Regions from separate parts of the Pseudoalteromonas sp. SR44-8 genome, predicted to be linked through region 2. Evidence: predicted binding sites of a transcription regulator. Region 2 holds the regulator's gene; the other holds the start of a gene.
What was found. The regulator MetJ, encoded in region 2, represses methionine synthesis genes. The targets are predictions, from matches to a motif close to TAGACGTCTAGACGTCTA.
Positions count from the first base shown of each region.

Region 1 (10,363 bases), on a different contig from region 2:
ATAGTTATGGGCGGTTTTTTTAGCTGTTGCTAGGCTAGATGATTGAATTTTATCCTCACAGGACATATTAATAAGCTACACCTGTTGATAGGACCTTTTAATGGTAAATGGATTATTAATATTTGCGCTGATTGCGTTTGTAGTTGTTTATTGGCGTTGGCCGGTTATTCAAAACCGCTTGTGGCAAAAAAAGTATCAAGATTATCGTTTAGATGAAAAGCAAAAAACATTATTGTTACGGTATATGCCTATCTATCAAAAAATGACGGATGCTGATCGGGAAAAATTAGAGCGTCATATTGTCTGGTTTCTAAATGAAAAACGCTTTATTGGTTGTGATGGTTTAATTCTTAACGAGAGTATGAAGTTAATAATTGCTGCGGATGCGTGTGTGTTGGTGCTTAATAAACCATGGCCACTTTATCAAAATGTGAAAGAAATTTTGCTGTACCCAAGTGCTTATTACGCGCCGCAGACATCTCGTGATAGTGCCGGATTAGTAAGCTATCATAATACTGTTCGTCAAGGCGAGTCATGGCCTGGAGGGACTTTAGTGCTGAGCTGGCACGATGTGCTTGAAGGGAACCGCTTACCCAGTGACGGACATAATTTAGTGTTTCATGAATTTGCTCACCAACTCGATCAAGAAACAGGTAAAACCACAGGCACGCCTATATTAGCTAAAGAAGTAGATTATAAACAGTGGGGGCGTGTTTTTAGCCGCGCTTATAATCAGTTAAAAACGCATGTTGCGTATAATATGCCGCATGTTATTCATAGTTATGGTGCAACAAATGAAGCCGAATTTTTTGCCGTGATCACCGAAACTTTTCTCGAAAAGCCCAGTGAGCTGCGCCATTATGATCCTGAAATATACAGTTTATTGGTCGGCTATTATCAGTTTGATCCAATAAAATGGCATTAACCGCCAAATAACGACGCTTTATCAGATATCGCTGGTAAGTTGCTGCCGTTTTTGTTGCAATCATGTTTATAAGATGAAAAACCGCAATAAAAATAAGCGAGAAGGCGATGAAAAAAATGCTTCATACAGCAATGGCTGTAGCTGTGTCACTGGCGCTATATGGTCAGGCTCAGGCACAAGATAATGATGACAAAAAATGGCAAGTGGATGCGCCACAAGGGCAATTTGTTGATGCTAATATTAGTGTCTCTCAAGGCACTTGGATGAATATCGATGTCAGTCCTGATGGCAAAACCATTGTGTTTGATTTGCTGGGCGATATTTACACTATGCCGATGGCTGGTGGCACTGCCACTCAACTGACCTCTGATATCGCATGGCAAATGCAACCGCGTTTTAGTCCTGATGGTAAACATATTGCGTTTACCTCTGATCAAGGTGGCGGCGATAATATCTGGTTGATGGATTTAAACGGTGAGAATCAAACCGCGGTAACCGATGAAACGTTTCGCTTATTGAACAGCCCCGCATGGAGTCCCGACGGCGACTATATTGTTGCTCGTAAGCATTTTACAGCGAGCCGTTCATTAGGCGCAGGTGAAGTATGGCTTTATCATAAAGCGGGTGGCAAAGGTGTACAACTCACTAAACGTGAGAATGATCAAAAAGATTTAGGTGAGCCGATGTTTTCACCTGATGGCCGATATGTTTATTTTTCACATGATGCGACGCCGGGTAAAACCTTTCATTATTCAAAAGATTCGGTTGCTGGCATTTATAAAATCAAGCGTTACGATCGCGAAACGGGTGAGATAGAAACGATTATTGATGGTATGGGCGGCGCGATTAGACCAACCCCGTCGCCAGACGGTAAGAAGCTTGCGTATATTAAACGAGATGATTTTCAAACTAGCCTCTACCTATATGACTTAACCAGCGGTAAGCATACTAAGCTATATGACAAGCTTGAACGTGATATGCAAGAGACTTGGGCTATTCATGGCGTGTATCCAACCATTGCATGGACACCAGATAATAACCAACTGGTATTTTGGGCTGGCGGTACTATTCATAAACTTGATGTGCAAGATGGCGATGTAGAAACCGTACCATTTGAAGTAAAAACCAGTAAAAAAATTCAACAAGCAGTGCGTTTTACACAAAACATTGATAGCGATGAATTTGCTGTAAAAATGTTGCGTAATGTACAGATTTCGCCGGATGGTGAAACAGCAATTTTTGAAGCGCTAGGACATATTTATAAACGCGATTTAGAGTCAGGAAAAATAAAGCGTTTAACTAAACAAGATGACCACTTTGAGTTGTTCCCGCAGTTTTCCCGTGATGGTAAAAAAATAGTTTATGTAACCTGGGATGATAACGAACAGGGTGCTGTTCGAGTTGTCTCTGCGCGCAGTGGTCGCGGTGATGATATTACCACAGAGCCAGGTAAATATGTTGAGCCAACATTCAGCCCTGATGGCAAAACAGTGGTGTACCGTAAAGCCTCAGGAGGCAGCATCTTAAACCCTGATTGGTCACTGCATCCGGGTATTTATGCTGTGAGTAGCAAAGGCGGGAAAGCTGAGTTAATTTCTAAAAGTGGTTATCAGCCGCAGTTTGCATCAGCTAATGATCGAGTTTTTGTGATGAGCCCATGGCCTAAGCCAACGCTAAGTGTGGTTGAACTTGATTCGAAAAAAATCACTAAGCTTTATGAGTCAGAGCATGCTACTGAGTTTAGAGTATCGCCTGATGGCAAGTACCTCGCTTTTGCTGAACGTTTTAAAGTGTTTGTTACGCCATTAGTGCAAAGTGGTAAAACCATTAATATTGGTCCTAAAGACAGCCAATTTCCGATTGAGCAGTTATCTGTTCGTGCCGGTGAGAATATCAGCTGGAGCGCCAGCAGCGATAAACTGTATTGGACGCTAGGCCCAGAGCTTTATCATGCAAGTTTGGCAGGTTTATTTGATATCAATAAAGCGAATGACGCTGACTTTAAAGTAAAAAGTGGCGATAACATTGGCTTTAGTAGCAAAATGGCTGAACCAAAAGGCATGATAGCTTTAACGGGCGCACGTATTATTACCATGAAAGGTGAGCAAGTCATTGAAAATGGTATACTATTAACCGATGGTAAACATATTAAAGCCGTTGGCACAGCTGCTGATATTAACATTCCAAAAGGCGCACAGGTAATTGATGTATCTGGCAAAACAATTATGCCAGGAATTGTTGATGCGCATGCGCATGGTTCACAAGGCAGCGATGAGATCATTCCTGAGCAAAATTGGAAAAACTTAGCGGGCCTATCGTTAGGCGTCACGACAATTCACGATCCATCAAACGATACAACAGAGATTTTTACAGCCAGCGAAATGCAAAAAGCGGGGACTATTGTAGGCCCACGTATTTTCTCAACCGGTACTATTTTATATGGTGCCAATATGCCAGGTTATACATCACACATTGATTCGTTAGATGATGCTAAATTTCACTTAGAGCGATTAAAGAAAGTTGGCGCGTTTAGTGTTAAATCATACAACCAACCACGACGTGAACAACGCCAACAAGTAATTGAAGCTGGCCGAGAGCTTGAAATGATGGTGGTGCCAGAAGGTGGTTCATTATTACAGCATAATTTAACGATGGTGGTTGATGGTCATACGGGCATTGAGCACTCAATTCCCGTGGCGAATATTTATGATGATATCAAGCAGCTTTGGTCACAAAGTGATGTAGGCTACACGCCAACACTTGGTGTGGCATATGGCGGCATCTGGGGAGAAAACTATTGGTATGATAAGACTGATGTGTGGAATCACCCGCGCTTAAGTAAATTTGTGCCAAAAAACCAATTACTACCACGTTCAATGCGCCGTGTTAAAGCACCCGATCACCACTATAATCACTTTAACAATGCACGGGTAGCAAAAGAGCTACAAGATTTAGGTGTTTTAGTGAATCTAGGTGCACATGGTCAGCGCGAAGGCCTTGCAGCGCACTGGGAGATTTGGATGTTTGCTCAAGGTGGTATGAGTCCACTGGAAGCTATTCGTGCGGCGACGCTTGATCCGGCCAAGTACATCGGCCTTGATCAGAATATCGGCTCATTGGAAGTCGGTAAACTGGCTGACTTAATGGTGATCGATGGTAATCCACTGACTAATATTCGTGATACAGATAAAGTTGATTATACGATGATCAACGGTCGGTTATTTGATGCCGCGACTATGAATGAAGTTGGCAAAAAAGCACGCGACAAATTGTACTTTGAAGATAAGTAATTATTAGTGTTATAACCAATCAAAAGCGGCTGAACAGCCGCTTTTTTTATATGCTACTTGCTATAATACCAATCGACTTAAATATTTAACCATTCTAGCGAGCTAAATAAAGCGCTAACTGCGTTATAATTTTTTCAAGTAGAGCAACTACATGTCAAAATTTACGCCTTGTTATCACTGTATTTATCTGTCGCTATAAATGGTCAGTAACTTAACACGATTGGTATAAGTTGGCGTAATAATACTGGGTCTTGCATTAGTGTATTACTGGAGTGCGTCACTCTAGCCTGACAGATCATACCTTCTTTTAAGGTCATTAATAATTGTGCTAACTGTATGGTTTTTTCTAACTGACCTTTAAGTTGTTCTGTGTGTGAGAGTTTATCGAACAATAACTGTAAAACTGATTCTTTGTGTGCTTTGCAAAGCATCGCGATAGGGTGCTCGCTGTGTGGAAACTCCGCTGCGGTATTAATAAAAAAACAGCCATTAAAAGGTCCAAGCTCAGAGACTTTATTGTCTATCCAAGCGGAGAGTGCGCTAAAAAGTGCATCAGCCACTTCGAAGGGGGTATTGCAGTTTTCTAATTGTTCATACAACCACTGATTAAAGCGCTGATCTCTGAGCTCTAAACACGCACAGATCAACTCATCTTTACTGACAAAATGATTATAAAGCGTTTTTTTTGCAACACCTGCTTCTTTAAGTATTTCATTAATGCCTACCGCATGGATCCCTCTTTGATAGAACGCACTGAGTGCGGTATTAATTATCTGGGTACGTTTATCCATGGTTGCTCCTAGTCAAAAAGTAAGCTTGACATAAGTAGACCGACTTGTCTATCATCTAAATGTAGACAAGTCGGTCTACCTTTGGAGGAAGTAATATTAATGAATGATGTATTTTACAAAGCCGTTATCGCGGGTATCTTTTCAGCACTGACACTTTCGGTATTAGCATATTTAGAAAGTTTAGGGAATTATGGTGTATGGCTTATGGCACCATTTGGCGCAACTGCGGTACTGGTGTTTGGTGTACCAAACAGCCCTTTAGCAAAAGCAAAAAATGTTATTGTAGGGCATTTCATCACTGCCGTGATAGGTTTGGCTTTTATTAGTTTTATAGGCGTGGATCCGATCAGTATTGCTATTGCGACTGGATTAGCTGTGACCGTAATGATGTTGACTAACACCATACATCCTGCAGCAGGGGCCAACCCTATTTTGATTATGGTCAGTGGTCAAAGTTGGGACTTTTTGATTATGCCAGTTCTTGTTGGTACCGTGTTTATTGTTATCTGTGGGTATATATCAGGGTGGTTGAATACAAAACTCAACGTTGTTGGCCATAAAAAAACCGCTTAAAAGCGGTTTTTTTATGCTATGAGTCTAAAGTTATTACACAACACCGCGAGGTAAGCGGCAATCGTGATCTTTTTTAGCTAGGTACACAATCCAAAACTCTTCGGCAGTGTAACCTTCTTCATTAGCTGTTGTTATAGTAAATGGTGGTTTTTTAACAGCTGCTTTAGCTGGCACTGCTGATTTAGTTTTAGTTTTCTTAGCAGGTGCTGTTGCTGCAGGTTGTGCAGACGTATCGCCTGAAGTTAGCTGCTCTGTTAATTCAGCAACTTCTGCAAGGCGCAAGTTTTTGCCGCCGTCGATGCTGTACCAACCAGGTTTGCTGGTGATTTCAGGTTTCTTACCATTGGCTGCTTGGTATGCTGCTTCAAAGGCATTTAATACTTCTGTTTTGTCTAGTTTGCTCATCAGAGGCCCTATACGTTGTAAACACAGATTGAGAATATTTATTTATACCTATTTTTGACTTACTTTTCAATTTTTTGCGATTTTCCTTCCATTTTAGCCCTATAAACGCCAAAATTTGCACAAAATTTAACGCTAATCTGGAATAAAAAAATGCAGCGCAGAGAATTTAACCAATTACTAAATACCATTTTAAGACCTGATTCTATTCAAGACTTTTGCCCAAATGGGCTACAAGTCGAAGGACGTGAACAGATTAAAAAAATTGTTACAGGTGTCACTGCTAGTCAAGCATTAATCGATGCTGCAATTGCACATGGCGCAGATACAATATTGGTTCATCATGGTTACTTCTGGAAAGGTGAAGCGCAACCTATTACCGGTATGAAAAAGCGTCGCATAGCTGCGTTACTTAATCATGATATCAATTTATTTGCCTATCATTTACCTCTTGATGTGCATCCAGCAATCGGTAATAACGCGCAATTAGCACAGCTACTTGATTTAGAAATACTCGATGGTTTGGAGCCTGTAGCAAATAGTGTCGCAGTCAAAGGGCGTTTAAAAATCCCAATGAGTGGTGAGCAATTTGCACAAAAAATATCAACAGTGCTCGCTCGTGAACCTTTGGTTAGCCTAGTACGTGATGAGCTAATTGAGACCATCGCTTGGTGTACTGGAGGTGGTCAAGGTTATATTGATTTGGCTGCTAGCCAGGGGATTGATGCCTATTTAACAGGCGAGGCTTCAGAGCAGACCATTCACAGTTCTCGTGAGCAAAAGATCGATTTTTTTGCCGCAGGCCATCACGCCACCGAACGCTATGGCATAAAAGCGCTCGGTGAGTTATTGGCTGAGCAACATGGCTTTGATGTAACCTTTATTGATATAGACAACCCAGTTTGAGTTGCCAGCTACTTCACTTTAAGTGAGTGAGATGTTAAAGCGCTTCTGGATCAATCCAGCGGCGCACACTTATCCACGTACTACCGATTACTTCATGCCAATAACTTGTGACTGCCTTTAATACTTCAACACTCGGAATATATTGTTTGTGATGAGGCCACGCTGAGAAATCGTAAAAATCAGTGGCGGCGGGAATAACATCAACGCCTTGGCTATTAAATAGATCTTTTGCTCGTGCCATGTGACTTGCCGAAGTTACCAGTGCAACTTTAAAATCAACTAGAGCAGGTGCTAAAAGCCGTGCTTCATCGGCGGTATCCATAGCCGTAGGATTTTGTTTAATACGCTGCGCATCAATACCTAAACTTATCGCGGTTTGTTGCATCAAACTACTGTTGGTCACTTTATTGTAACCGCCACCTGAAACAATAAGTTGAGCTTGTGGGTACACATATGCTAAGCGCATACCTTCGATTAGGCGGCTTTTAGCACAATTACCAAGTTGGCTATTGGCGTTAAGTTTTGGGTTAGGATTTATATCACAACCAAGTACCACTATTTTATCGAGTATCGGCTGTTTACTTGTATCAAAAATATACTTTAACTGTGAATTTGGAGCAATTATTTTTTGACCAATAAAAGGGGTACTAATCAGCAATAAACTGGTGATTGCGATTAAACCAATAAATACGCTGACTTTCTTGGTACGCAGTGCGATTAATAAGCAAACAAAGCACAGTAGAGCAAACAGAGGCAATGGCATCAGCATTGCACCGAGGATTTTTTTCAGTTCAAACATCACAGTAGCACACATAAAGGGGTTTTCTGTATGCTACTGGGTTAAACCTATTTTATCGACCGTTATTTAACTTACAGGTATTTAAAAAGTGGCGATACACTGGGTTATCTTTCATATTCTTTTTCATGGCTAAATACATTGGACGGGTTAATCCCAGCGCGCCTAATGGAATCGACTTAATGAGTCCTTGGCTTTCATATGGTGTTACTAACCAATCCGGTAATGCTGCAACCCCCATTCCGGCACTGACAAGCTGAAAAATGAGCAAGCCCTGATCTACGGTTTTCAAGGTGCCATCAAAACGTGCATTTTGAATAAAATGTTTGAAGATATCCTGACGCTCTCGTGGAATAGGGTACGAAATAATCGTCTCGTTTTTCAAATCAAGTGCCGTTACATAGGCTTTTTTCGCTAGTTCATGATCAGGAGCAACAATTAATTTAAGTTTAAAATCAAATAAATGTGCGTATTCAAGTTTATCTGGTTCACGAATGTCTGAAGTGAGTACTAAATCTAATTCATCACTGAGCAGATCAGGAATAGCGTCATAACTAAAGCCGCGCTCATAATCAACTTTGATATCAGGCCAAAAGTTATTGAATTCTTTAATTGTTGGTAATAACCAATGAAAACAAGCATGGCATTCAACACTAAGTCGTAATTGTGAAATTGGTTGATTAAGACTTTCTTTTAAACGGCATTTGGTTGCTTCAACACGCGGGAGTACTTCGCTGGCAAGTTCAAGTAATAGCATACCTTGTGGGGTAAAGCGCACCGGTTGAGTTTTACGTTCAAATAGTTGGCAATCAAGTTTGTTTTCTAAATCTTTGATTTGATGAGACAAAGCGGATTGAGTCAAAAATAATTCGCGTGCAGTATTTACCAAGGAACCGGTTTCTTTCAAGGTTGCGATGGTCTTTAAGTGTTTTACATCAATCATCTTTAATAATTCTCATGGTAAAGGTGAGTTTAACTCAGATTACAGCCATAATACGCCTTAAATTAAGATGCATCAACGTCTAGATGGCTATAAACCCCATTTTTTTACGTGAAATTTACAAACATACTATAGCATCATATTTGACAGCGTTATCATTGCGTTTTTTGAGTTTGCAAAAAAATATTTCCATGAATTTACCTCAAGTTGAAACTGAGGAAGCATCAATTGTTTGATGTCAGGTATAGGTTTATGGTTTTAGCTATCTAAACAGCTGGAAGGGAATTTCAACATGGCACAATTACATAACTTAGGTTTTCCTCGCATAGGTAGAAAGCGTGAACTAAAATTTGCAGTAGAATCATACTGGGCTGGTAAAATCAGCCAAGCGCAGTTGCTTGAACAAGGTAAGACGATCCGCGCAGAAAATTGGGCTCTTCAAGCAGATGCTGGGATTGATTTATTACCGGTAGGTGACTTTGCTTGGTATGACCATGTGTTATCTACCTCTTTATTGATTGGCGCAGTGCCCAAGCGTCATCAAAAAGCGGATGGTAGCATTGATCTTGATACATTATTTCGTATTGGGCGTGGTCGCGCACCAAGCGGTTGTTCATGTGCAGCAAGCGAAATGACAAAGTGGTTTAATACTAATTATCATTACATAGTTCCAGAGCTAACTCATGATCAGCAGTTTCAACTAACCTGGACTGAGTTATTCGAGCAAGTTACTCAAGCACAAGCATTGGGGCACAATGCAAAAGTAGTATTGGTCGGCCCAGTCACTTATCTTTACTTAGCAAAATGTGCAGGTGAGGAGTTTGATAAACTTAGCTTACTTGAAAAACTATTAGCTGTTTATCAACACGTGTTCGCTAAATTAGCGCAGCAAGGGATTGAATGGGTACAGGTTGATGAGCCTATATTAGGTTTAGAGCTGACAGAAGATTATCAAGAGGCATTAAAAACAAGCTTTCGTGCACTTGCAGGTCAAGGCGTGAAGTTGTTACTTGCTAGTTATTTTGACTCAGTCACTGCCTACTTTGATGATATTGCAGGTTACCCCGTTGATGGCGTACATTTTGATTGTGTTGCAACAAATGTTGATGTTGCAAAACTAGATATATTATTAAGTACAGATCAAGTTTTATCATTAGGCGTAGTAAATGGCCGTAATATTTGGCGTACTGATTTAGAGGTTGTATTTAATAGCATAAAAGACATTGCGCTAAAGCGCGGTGATAATCTATGGCTTGCTCCATCTTGTTCTTTACTGCATACACCGGTTGATTTAGAGCAAGAAGAAAAGCTCGATGATGAGCTTTGTTCATGGCTTGCATTTGCAAAACAAAAAGGCCAAGAGTTGTCATTATTAAAAGCCGCGCTTGAAAGCAATGATAGCAGTGAGCTCGTTGCTTATTCAGCACCTATTAAAGCACGCTTAACCTCTACTCGTGTAAATAATACAGCTGTACAACAGCGTGTAACTGCACTCACCGCAAAAGACGGTAAGCGTAATCATGCATTTTCTCAACGTATTGAAAAACAACATGCAGCACTTAATTTACCGCTACTGCCGACCACCACGATAGGATCATTTCCACAAACTCAAGTAATCCGTCAAGCACGCCGTGATTATAAAGCCGGTGAATTATCTGCGGATGATTATCAAAGGCAAATGAAAGCAGAAATTCGCTACGCTGTTGAAGAGCAAGAGGCGCTTGATTTAGATGTGTTAGT
Region 1 is NZ_JACJDS010000040.1:14,155-24,517, forward strand. It holds gene H5183_RS17495 (M90 family metallopeptidase) at 101-925, shown strand; gene H5183_RS17500 (amidohydrolase family protein) at 1,033-4,215, shown strand; gene H5183_RS17505 (TetR/AcrR family transcriptional regulator) at 4,419-5,006, opposite strand; gene H5183_RS17510 (HPP family protein) at 5,106-5,579, shown strand; gene H5183_RS17515 (hypothetical protein) at 5,613-5,984, opposite strand; gene H5183_RS17520 (Nif3-like dinuclear metal center hexameric protein) at 6,135-6,887, shown strand; gene H5183_RS17525 (ElyC/SanA/YdcF family protein) at 6,922-7,686, opposite strand; gene H5183_RS17530 (LysR family transcriptional regulator) at 7,739-8,626, opposite strand; gene metE (5-methyltetrahydropteroyltriglutamate--homocysteine S-methyltransferase) at 8,916-10,363, shown strand, end outside.
Region 1: a site for MetJ is predicted at 8,699-8,716, ahead of metE (5-methyltetrahydropteroyltriglutamate--homocysteine S-methyltransferase). Genes of this name have one in related genera too.

Region 2 (10,363 bases):
CGTATGTGCAGGAGTCAGTTTAAATGAGCTTGATTGCTCATCATCTTGTTGTTGAACAGAGGAAGCGATTACTTTTGCGCCGTGCTGAGCTTGACCTGGTTTCACTTTATTGAATACACGATCTAAGTCAGCGATTAAATCTTTTACATCTTCAATGCCCACCGAAATACGGATCAGGGTATCACCTACTCCCGCAGCAAGACGAGCAGTTGCCTCCATACCTGCGTGGGTCATAGTTGCAGGGTGACAAATCAAACTCTCAACCCCACCTAATGACTCAGCTAAGCTAAATTCTTCTAAGCTGGTCAAAAATTCTGCAGCATCATTAATATCACCTTTGATATCAAAGCTTACCATGCCACCAAAACCACGTTGCTGCTGTTTAGCGAGTTCATGCTGTGGATGAGATACTAATCCAGGGTAATATACTTGGCTTACATAAGGGGAGTTTTCTAGATATTGGGCAATAATAAAGGCATTTTCTTGATGCTGACGTAAACGAACATTCAAAGTACGTAAACCACGTAACGTTAAGTAGCTATCAAACGGGGCACCGGTAATGCCAATGTTATTAGCCCACCAAGCAAGCTCATCACCCAACTCTTGGGTAGCGGCGATCACCGCACCACCAACAACATCTGAGTGACCGTTAATATATTTAGTGGTCGAATGCACCACAATATCAACACCAAACTCAATTGGGTTTTGCAAAGCAGGTGATAAAAATGTGTTATCGGCACCAACCAACGCACCGCACTGCTTAGCAATCGTGGTGATCGCTTTAATATCGGTTAACCGTAAGATAGGATTACTCGGTGTTTCAATCCAAATTAGCTTTGGTTTTATCTCAAGAATTTTTTGATGATTTTCAGATTTAGTTAAATCTAAAACCACTAACTTTAATAAGCCACGCTTTTCAAGTGAGGTGAATAAGCGGTAACTACCGCCATAGCAATCATGTGGGATCACTAAGGTATCGTCACTGTTTAGCAGCTGAGTAGCTAAATGCACCGCAGCCATGCCCGTTGCAGTGATAATCCCCTTAGCGCCACCTTCAAGCTTAGCGAGCGTTTCAGCGAGTAAATCACGGTTTGGGTTGCCGCTACGGCCATAATCATATTGGCGCTTTTTATCAAAATCAGCAAATGAGTAGGTGGTCGATAAATGAATGGGAGGCACAACCGCGCCGTGATGTTTATCTGCATCAATACCATTGCGTACTGCAATGGTTGCTTTATTCTTTTGACTCATACCGTCACCTACAATTAAATGGATGTTTAGACGTCTAAAAGGTTAGAGGATCAAATTTAATAAGTCAAAGCATTTATGCGGTTTTAGCCGCAAGATTAGAAGTAAAAACATTTAAGCCGCTAGATGGCTAAAAAACAAGTATTTGACTATCTTTTTTAACACGATAGAATTTCGCCATCTTTGCGCTGCAAAAGGTCGCGCAAACAATTAACAACCTGAGGCAACGATACATCCTATGGCTAAATGGAATGGTGAATATATTCACCCATACGCAGAACACGGGAAAAAATCAGAACAAGTTAAAAAGATCACCGTTTCGATCCCGCTAAATGTATTAAAAGTTTTGACTGATGAGCGTACTCGTCGTCAAATTAATAATCTTCGCCATGCAACAAATAGCGAATTACTTTGTGAAGCATTTTTACACGCATTTACTGGCCAACCACTGCCAAACGATGAAGATTTACGTAAAGATAATCCAGAGAAAGTGCCTGAAGAAGTGAAAAAAATCATGCTTGAAATGGGTCTCGAAGTACCTGTACTCAACGAAGATTAAGTTATCATTTGTATATATTCCTGCTTCAGGAATGGGCTACAAAAAAACCTCAGTAACGTAAGTTACTGAGGTTTTTATTATTGTGCCATTACCAATTGCAGCTAAGCAGCTACTCCATGTAGTTTTCCGGCATATCAATTTGTGCAACACCAGAATCAATTGCCGCTTGCGCTACTGCTTTGGCAATGCGCGGTAATAAACGCGGATCCATCGGTTTTGGAATAATATACTGCGCACCAAATTCAAGTGTCTCAACACCCGCCGCTTTTAATACTTCCGCTGGTACTGGTTCTTTAGCAATGCTACGAATAGCGTCAACCGCAGCAATTTTCATTTCATCATTAATTTTGCTTGCACGCACATCTAGCGCACCACGGAAAATAAATGGGAAACACAGCACGTTGTTAACTTGGTTTGGATAATCTGAACGACCCGTTGCCATGATTAAATCATCGCGAGCACCATGAGCAAGCACTGGTGAGATTTCTGGATCTGGGTTTGAACAGGCAAACACTACAGGTCGATCAGCCATTAGCTTAAGATCGTCAGGAGAAAGTAAATTCGGGCCAGATACACCAACAAATACATCGGCATCAGCAATAACATCTTGCAGTGTGCGCTTATCTGTATTGTTAGCGAATAACTGTTTGTACTCGTTTAAATCATCACGACGAGTATGAATAACGCCTTTACGATCTAACATGTAAATATGTTCACGCAATGCGCCACACTTGATCAGTAGCTCCATACACGCAACCGCTGCGGCACCGGCTCCTAAACAAACGATAATCGCATCTTCGATTTCTTTGCCTTGTACTTCAAGTGCGTTGATCATACCAGCAGCCGTTACAATCGCGGTACCGTGTTGATCGTCGTGGAACACTGGAATGCTACAACGCTCGATCAATGCTTTTTCTATTTCAAAACACTCTGGCGCTTTAATGTCTTCTAAGTTAATACCGCCAAACGTATCAGCGATGTTAGCAACTGTATTGATGAAATCTTCGGTGGTATTGTGTTTCACCTCAATATCTATCGAATCTAGACCCGCAAAGCGTTTAAATAATAACGCTTTACCTTCCATAACCGGTTTTGAAGCCAATGGACCTAAGTTACCTAAACCTAAAATAGCGGTGCCGTTAGTAATAACCGCAACCATATTGCCTTTACCGGTGTATTTGTAGGCATTAGCGGGATCAGCAGCTATTTCACGTACCGGTTCTGCAACACCGGGGCTGTATGCGAGTGCAAGATCCTGTACGGTTTCAGCTGGCTTTGTAAGCTCAACGCTAATTTTTCCTGGAACGGGGTGCGAATGGTAATGTAAAGCTTGTTCACGAAAGTCTGACATAACGCGATTTTATCCTGCAAGTAAGTTAAGTTGAAAGTGAGAGTAAGCAGTTCTTATATCTTATAGGGAACGATACCTATATTATAATTAAATTCAAGCAATATCAGGTCTATCCTGTTATATGCTATATCCGTTAATTTTATGCGTTTTGTCAGCATTTTTTGCAAAAAAGCTTCAATTTTCGGCTATAAAAACGCCACAAAGCATCAAAAAACCCATCTTAAAATGCTCATTATGCAACGCTTTAAAGCAAAAATAATGGCCCATGACTAAAAACCATCAAAGTAAGACGTTAACAACATTTAACCGCAAAAGACCTAACTTTACCGACAAAAACGTTTAATTTATCGCTTTAACGAGAATGACAATATAGTCAACAAATCACTATTTGTCTGTTATTTACTCGCTATACTGGATATAAAAGTGGGAAATAGTCACAACATAATGAATGCGTAAAGCTGGAGCACTAGAGCAAGAAATAAAGACTAAAAGGCGGTGTTTTTAATAAATAGCAGGCATAAAAAAAAGCACCCTAAGGTGCTTTTTCCGACAAAACAACAAGAATTACTTGCTGCTAAGTGAACCGAAACGCTTGTTAAAGCGATCAACACGGCCACCTGTGTCTAAAACTTTTTGCTTACCAGTGTAAAACGGGTGACACGCAGAACATACGTCTAAGTGAATGTCTTTACACAGAGTAGAACGAGTTTCGAATTTATTTCCACATGAACATGATGCTGAAATTACTTCGTACTTAGGGTGAATACCTTCTTTCATAGAAACCTCTAGTTAAGGCCGCATCGCTCTCCAAACCCGGAGTCTGGCACCATACGTCGTTAAAACAAATTATTTAGGACGCGTATTCTAAGCAACAACCCCACTTGCTACAAGCTTTAAATGTCGTTTTTGCTAATAAAATGAACAAAAGTTTTAAAGAAGATATTTGCAGGTAGGTTTTCAGCCATAATTTTAGTACATTAACTCCCTTATTCGTTCTTGTTTGGGTTGTTATGAGTTTTGTTGAAGTTGCTATAAAAGTACCGTTGCATCGCACCTTTGATTATCGCATTCCAGAGCAACTCGATGGTTTATCGGTGATGCCTAAAGTCGGTGCGCGGGTATGGGTGCCATTTGGTAATCAGCGCAAAGTTGCGGTAGTACTGGCGCTAAAAACCAACACCGATGTGCCGGTTAATAAACTTAAAGCAGTGCTTGAAGTGATTGATGATGAAGCCGTTTTATCAGAGCGACATATCGAATTATTGCGTTTTACTGCGCGCTATTATTGCTACCCACTAGGTGAAACAATTCATATCGCCCTGCCTGGCGCGCTGCGTCAAGGACTGTGCCCAGATAAAAGCAGTATTAGTATGGTGGCACTAACTGAAAAAGGCGCTAAATTACCGTCTTTAAAAGCAAAGAGCCAACTAAGCTTACTCAAACAACTGGCAGATTCGGGTAAATCATCACTTACAGAATTAAAAGCGCTGGGGTTTAGTAAAAAAACTATCGACAGCTTACTTAACAAGGAGCTGATCAGCCAAACGATTGAACACGACAACCAATGGCAACAACAACTTCCCACCGTAGGCACTAAGCCGACTCTAAATAAAGAGCAAGCAGTAGCCTGTACCACCATTAATCAAGCGGTCGGTTTCAATAGCTTTTTACTAGAAGGTGTCACTGGCAGTGGTAAAACCGAGGTTTACTTACAATGCCTTGAAGAGGTTTTAAAACGCGGTGAACAAGCACTCGTACTAGTGCCTGAAATTGGCCTTACGCCACAAACGGTTAATCGATTTCGTCGTCGCTTTCCTGATACGCCGATTATGCTGTGGCATTCAGCACTGACCGATAACGAACGCTTACAAACTTGGCGCTTTTGTGAAAAAGCCAGTTGCGCAATTGTGATTGGTACACGTTCGAGTATCTTTTTACCATTTTTAAAGCTTGGTATGATCATTGTTGATGAAGAACATGACGGTTCATTTAAACAACAAGATACCTTACGTTACCATGCCCGTGATTTAGCCGCATACCGCGCTTTTCAACATAAAATACCGCTGATCTTAGGCTCAGCAACCCCGGCGCTCGAAACCTTGCATAAGGCAATTCATAATAAATACCAACTACTGAGCCTAACACAACGTGCGCAAACCAGTACCGACAATAAATTTCAGCTGATTGATATGAAAGGCCAGCCGGATCAAGCTGGTATAGCTCATGCCAGTCTTGCCACTATGCGTCAGCATTTAAAACGAGGCAAACAAGTGATGGTATTTTTAAACCGTCGCGGTTTTTCGCCTACCCTGATTTGCCATGAATGTGGTTGGTTAAGTGAGTGCACACGTTGCAGCACTAGTGCGACTTTTCACAAAGCCATCGGCCAGATGATTTGCCATCACTGCGGTGAACAAGAACGCGTGCCGCATCAGTGTCCAGACTGTGGTAGTACACAAATATTTCCTAACGGCAAAGGCACCGAACAAATAGAAGAGTTTTTAACAACCGAGTTTCCTGATACCCCGATTAGCCGGATTGACCGCGACTCAACGCGTCGTAAAGGCAGTTTAGAAAAAGCCCTAGACGATATAAACCAAGGCGGTGCACGGATTTTAGTTGGCACCCAAATGCTTGCCAAAGGTCATCACTTTGCTGATGTGAGCTTAGTATTGATCCTTGATGTCGACGGCGGCTTGTACTCGTGCGACTTTCGCGCCACAGAGCATTTAGCACAATTAGTTACTCAGGTGGCTGGCCGTGCTGGGCGCAGTGGCGAACCAGGTCATGTATTATTGCAAACTCACTTTCCCGAGCATCCTTTATTACAAGATTTAGTCAATAATGGTTATCAAGATTTCGCCCGTTTTGCACTGCAAGAGCGCGATGACGCACAGCTACCACCAATAACTAATATGGCGATTGTCCGCGCCGAAGGTCACAACATAAAGCAAGTGGTCGATTTTTTAACAGATTTAGTTCCAGTCCAAGGTCTAACTGGTATACAATTGCTAGGTCCGATCCCTGCACCGCTCGAGCGAATTGCGGGGAAATATCGCTTTCAATTGCATATTCAAGCGCTCGAACGCCCTCTATTACACCAATATCTCGCGCAAATGGTAGACTACTTAAGTACCAGTAAATTAGCGCAAAAGGTGCGATGGAGCTTAGATGTAGATCCAATAGATATGATTTAAGGTTAGAAGCCCAATACCACCATGGCACAACACGATTTTATTAATAAAAAACCGGGCAACCGTAATAGCAAAAAAACAGCGCCACCGAAAAAACCATTCCCCGTATTATTAGTACTGGTTACCGTGCTACTTGTTGGCGGTTTTAGTTTTGGTTTATGGTATGTCAAAACCAATGCAGATCCAAAGCTGGTTGAACAACAAGCAAACCCAACACCTGCAAAAGTGCAACAAGAGTTGCCTAAACCACGCCCTCCTGAATTCATAAAAGAAATCAAAGAGCATGAAATTCAAGTTGAAGTAAGAGAGCTTGAACAAAAAGGCCCTTATGTAATGCAATGCGGCTCGTTCAGAACCCATGGCCAAGCAGAAACCTTAAAAGCTAAAATTGCATTTGCCGGATTAATCGCCGAAATTCGTGAAACAACTGGCACTAACGGTGTCTGGTATAAAGTGCGTTTAGGTCCTTATAAAACCAAACGTTTAGCCGAAAGTGATAAAAACAAACTAAAGCGTAGCAAAATAACTGGTTGCGGAATTTGGAATTGGACTTGATTTTAGCCCATTAACCCATATTAACTCATCATCAATCGCTTTTAACGAGTCGCCCCTGCGACTCGATGATGAGGAATAACATGACCACTATTGTAAGTGTACGTCGCGGCGATAAAGTCGTCATTGGTGGCGATGGCCAAGTTTCACTTGGTAACACCGTAATGAAGGGCAACGCCCGCAAAGTTCGACGCCTTTATAATGGCAAAGTGATCGCCGGTTTTGCTGGCGGCACTGCTGATGCCTTCACCCTGTTCGAACGTTTTGAAAGCAAGCTTGAAATGCACCAAGGCAATCTAACCAAAGCCGCTGTTGAAATGGCTAAAGATTGGCGTAGCGATCGCGCCTTGCGCAAACTCGAAGCATTGCTTGCTGTTGCCGACTCCACAGCCTCACTGATAATTACTGGTAACGGTGATGTTGTGCAGCCTGAAAATGATTTAATTGCCATTGGTAGTGGTGGTAACTTTGCCCAATCAGCTGCAACTGCCCTACTTGAAAACACCGATTTAAGCGCCCGCGAAATTGTTGAAAAAAGCCTGACAATTGCCGGCAACATTTGTGTATTCACAAATAACTTTCAAACCATCGAAGAATTGTAATAGGAACTGCTATGTCTGATATGACTCCCAGAGAAATCGTTCATGAACTTGACCTGCATATAATTGGTCAAGCAAAAGCAAAAAAAGCAGTGGCTATTGCCCTTCGTAATCGCTGGCGCCGCATGCAATTAGATGAAGATCTTCGCGCTGAAGTAACGCCGAAGAATATCCTGATGATCGGTCCAACCGGTGTTGGTAAAACTGAAATTGCCCGTCGTTTAGCAAAACTTGCCAACGCGCCTTTCATTAAAGTCGAAGCGACTAAGTTCACTGAAGTGGGCTATGTTGGTAAAGAAGTTGAAACCATCATTCGCGACTTGGTTGATGTATCAATCAAAATGACCCGTGAGCAACAAACTAAAAAATTCAAACATCGCGCAGAAGAAGCTGCCGAAGAACGTATTTTAGATGCACTACTGACTCCAGCTAAAGATTCGTCTGGTGAAAGCCAACGCGATGAAGGCTCTTCAACGCGTCAGATTTTCCGTAAAAAATTACGCGAAGGTCAATTAGACGATAAAGAAATTGATATTGATTTAGCCCAAGCACAACCAAATGTTGAGATCATGGCACCACCTGGTATGGAAGAAATGACCAACCAGTTGCAAGGCATGTTCCAAAATATGGCGGGTGACAAGCGCACTAAACGCAAACTTAAAATTAAAGAAGCGTTTAAATTATTGGTTGAAGAAGAAGCCTCTAAATTAGTAAATCCTGAAGAACTAAAAGAGCAAGCAATCTTCGCAGCCGAACAAAACGGTATTGTGTTTATCGACGAGATAGACAAAATCTGTAAGCGCGGAGAATCATCAGGTCCAGACGTAAGCCGTGAAGGCGTACAGCGTGACTTACTGCCACTGATTGAGGGCTCAACCGTGAGCACTAAGCATGGCATGGTGAAAACTGACCATATGTTGTTTATTGCCTCTGGCGCATTCCAAATGGCAAAACCATCTGACATGATCCCAGAACTACAAGGTCGCTTACCTATTCGTGTAGAGCTTGAAGCATTAACCGCTGACGACTTTAAACGTATTTTAACCGAACCACATGCCTCACTGACCGAGCAACAACATGCACTACTTAAAACAGAGCAAGTAAGTGTAGAGTTTAGCGATGACGCCATCGAACGCATTGCCAAAGCGGCATGGCAAGTTAATGAAAAAACTGAAAACATTGGTGCACGTCGCCTACATACGGTAATGGAAAAACTGATGGAAGAAATTTCCTATGATGCATCAGAGCAAGCTGGCACCAGTTTAGTCATTGATGCTGCCTATGTTGAGAAGCATTTAGGTGCACTGGTTGAAGATGAAGACCTAAGTCGCTTTATTCTTTAATTTTAAAACTAGAACTTAGGGCTCAGGCTCTAAGTTCTAGGTTCTAGGCTCAATACACAGGCATAACAATGAAACAAGTTATCAAGGTACATCATCATACCGTTAGCAAAACCCTTGATGTCTATTTTGACGATGACACCCACTGTACTTTTAGTAGTGAGTTTTTACGTGTTCATTCACCGTCTGCCGAAGTACAAGGCCATGGTAACGAACCAATGAAATTGGTACTCGGTAAATCGCAGGTTAGCATCAAAAACATCGAGCCAGTCGGCCACTACGCACTGCGTTTAGACTTTGACGATGGCCACAACAGCGGTTTATTTAGCTGGGCATATTTCACCCACCTACAAGCCCAACATGACGATTTATGGCAAACCTACCAACAACGCCTCGCAGAACATCAAGCCAATAAAGACAGCGTACCGATCAAGTTTGTACCTTAGCGAGTTTGCGAGAGTATAGTTAGCGAGTTAAAAGGTTCAAGGTGAAAGTTAGCGCAGCTCGGCGTTAAAGCTCACTATGTGATTGTGGTTGAGTGTAGTGAAGCGTAATGAGAAAGCGCTAGGTAACTGGCGATTCTGGTTGATTACAGCGAAGCGTAACGAGAACTCGCTAGGTAACTAGGTTCTAGGTTTTTTGAGTCCTAAAATGGTCTGAATAAGCTTTAACTTGTTCTGTCAGATTAATAAGTCTCAAGAAAATTTGATAGCAGAGTTTGTACTTTTATATCAAGTGGTTAACGCCTAAAAACAGACAAGCATCAGTTGGTTAAAATAAGTGAGACGGAGCAAGAACCAACTGTTATCTGTCCTTTTTTAATTACTTTGTTAGCTTTACGATTTTTATGATTTTGTTTTCTTTGGTTATTGATAAGTAGCTAACTTCTAAGCAACTACCATTTTTTACAACTTTACCAGGTAACTCTTTTTCATAGAAAAAAGGGGTTTTTGTGTAACTATTAAATGAAAACTCAACCCCCTCAACTTCGAATGTGGCTGTTTGCCTCTTAACTTTATCTAACCTATAGTTTTGAATGCAGCCTGATACAACTGAAAAATCTCCCGCATCGATCTGTTTTTTAATCTCGCTGTCTTGTTTCAACTCTGAGGATGTTACAAACAACCCTATGAAAAAAATGAACCCGGTAATTGTTAAAAGCCAATTGCGAGAAATATTTACTAAACTCGTTGCAAGGTCAGAAACAGCCGAAAACCTGATCAAAATAGTAAACAACAATAAAGCGGGGAACACCCACAAAAAGTAATCCACGCTGGGATCTATATTAATTTCAAAATAAGGACTCAAAATTTACCTAGTACAGCTCACGAGCCTGTAGAATAACTCGTTTTTATTGTTATTGATGGTTTAACCATAGCGGAGTTGCTATTTTGATTCAATCGCTTAGTAATATTCGTGTTAGATTATCGATTATTTAAATATGCCAATACTAAGCGCTAAGTTTCCCTCATTTACTTCTCATTCCCTTCTCTTTGTGCAAAAAATTTAGTGAATTATTT
Region 2 is NZ_JACJDS010000018.1:74,425-84,787, reverse strand. It holds gene metB (cystathionine gamma-synthase) at 1-1,251, opposite strand, end outside; gene metJ (met regulon transcriptional regulator MetJ) at 1,487-1,807, shown strand; gene H5183_RS10925 (malic enzyme-like NAD(P)-binding protein) at 1,917-3,158, opposite strand; gene rpmE (50S ribosomal protein L31) at 3,723-3,935, opposite strand; gene priA (primosomal protein N') at 4,169-6,355, shown strand; gene H5183_RS10910 (SPOR domain-containing protein) at 6,377-6,907, shown strand; gene hslV (ATP-dependent protease subunit HslV) at 6,988-7,506, shown strand; gene hslU (HslU--HslV peptidase ATPase subunit) at 7,518-8,846, shown strand; gene H5183_RS10895 (gamma-butyrobetaine hydroxylase-like domain-containing protein) at 8,915-9,289, shown strand; gene H5183_RS10890 (hypothetical protein) at 9,666-10,151, opposite strand.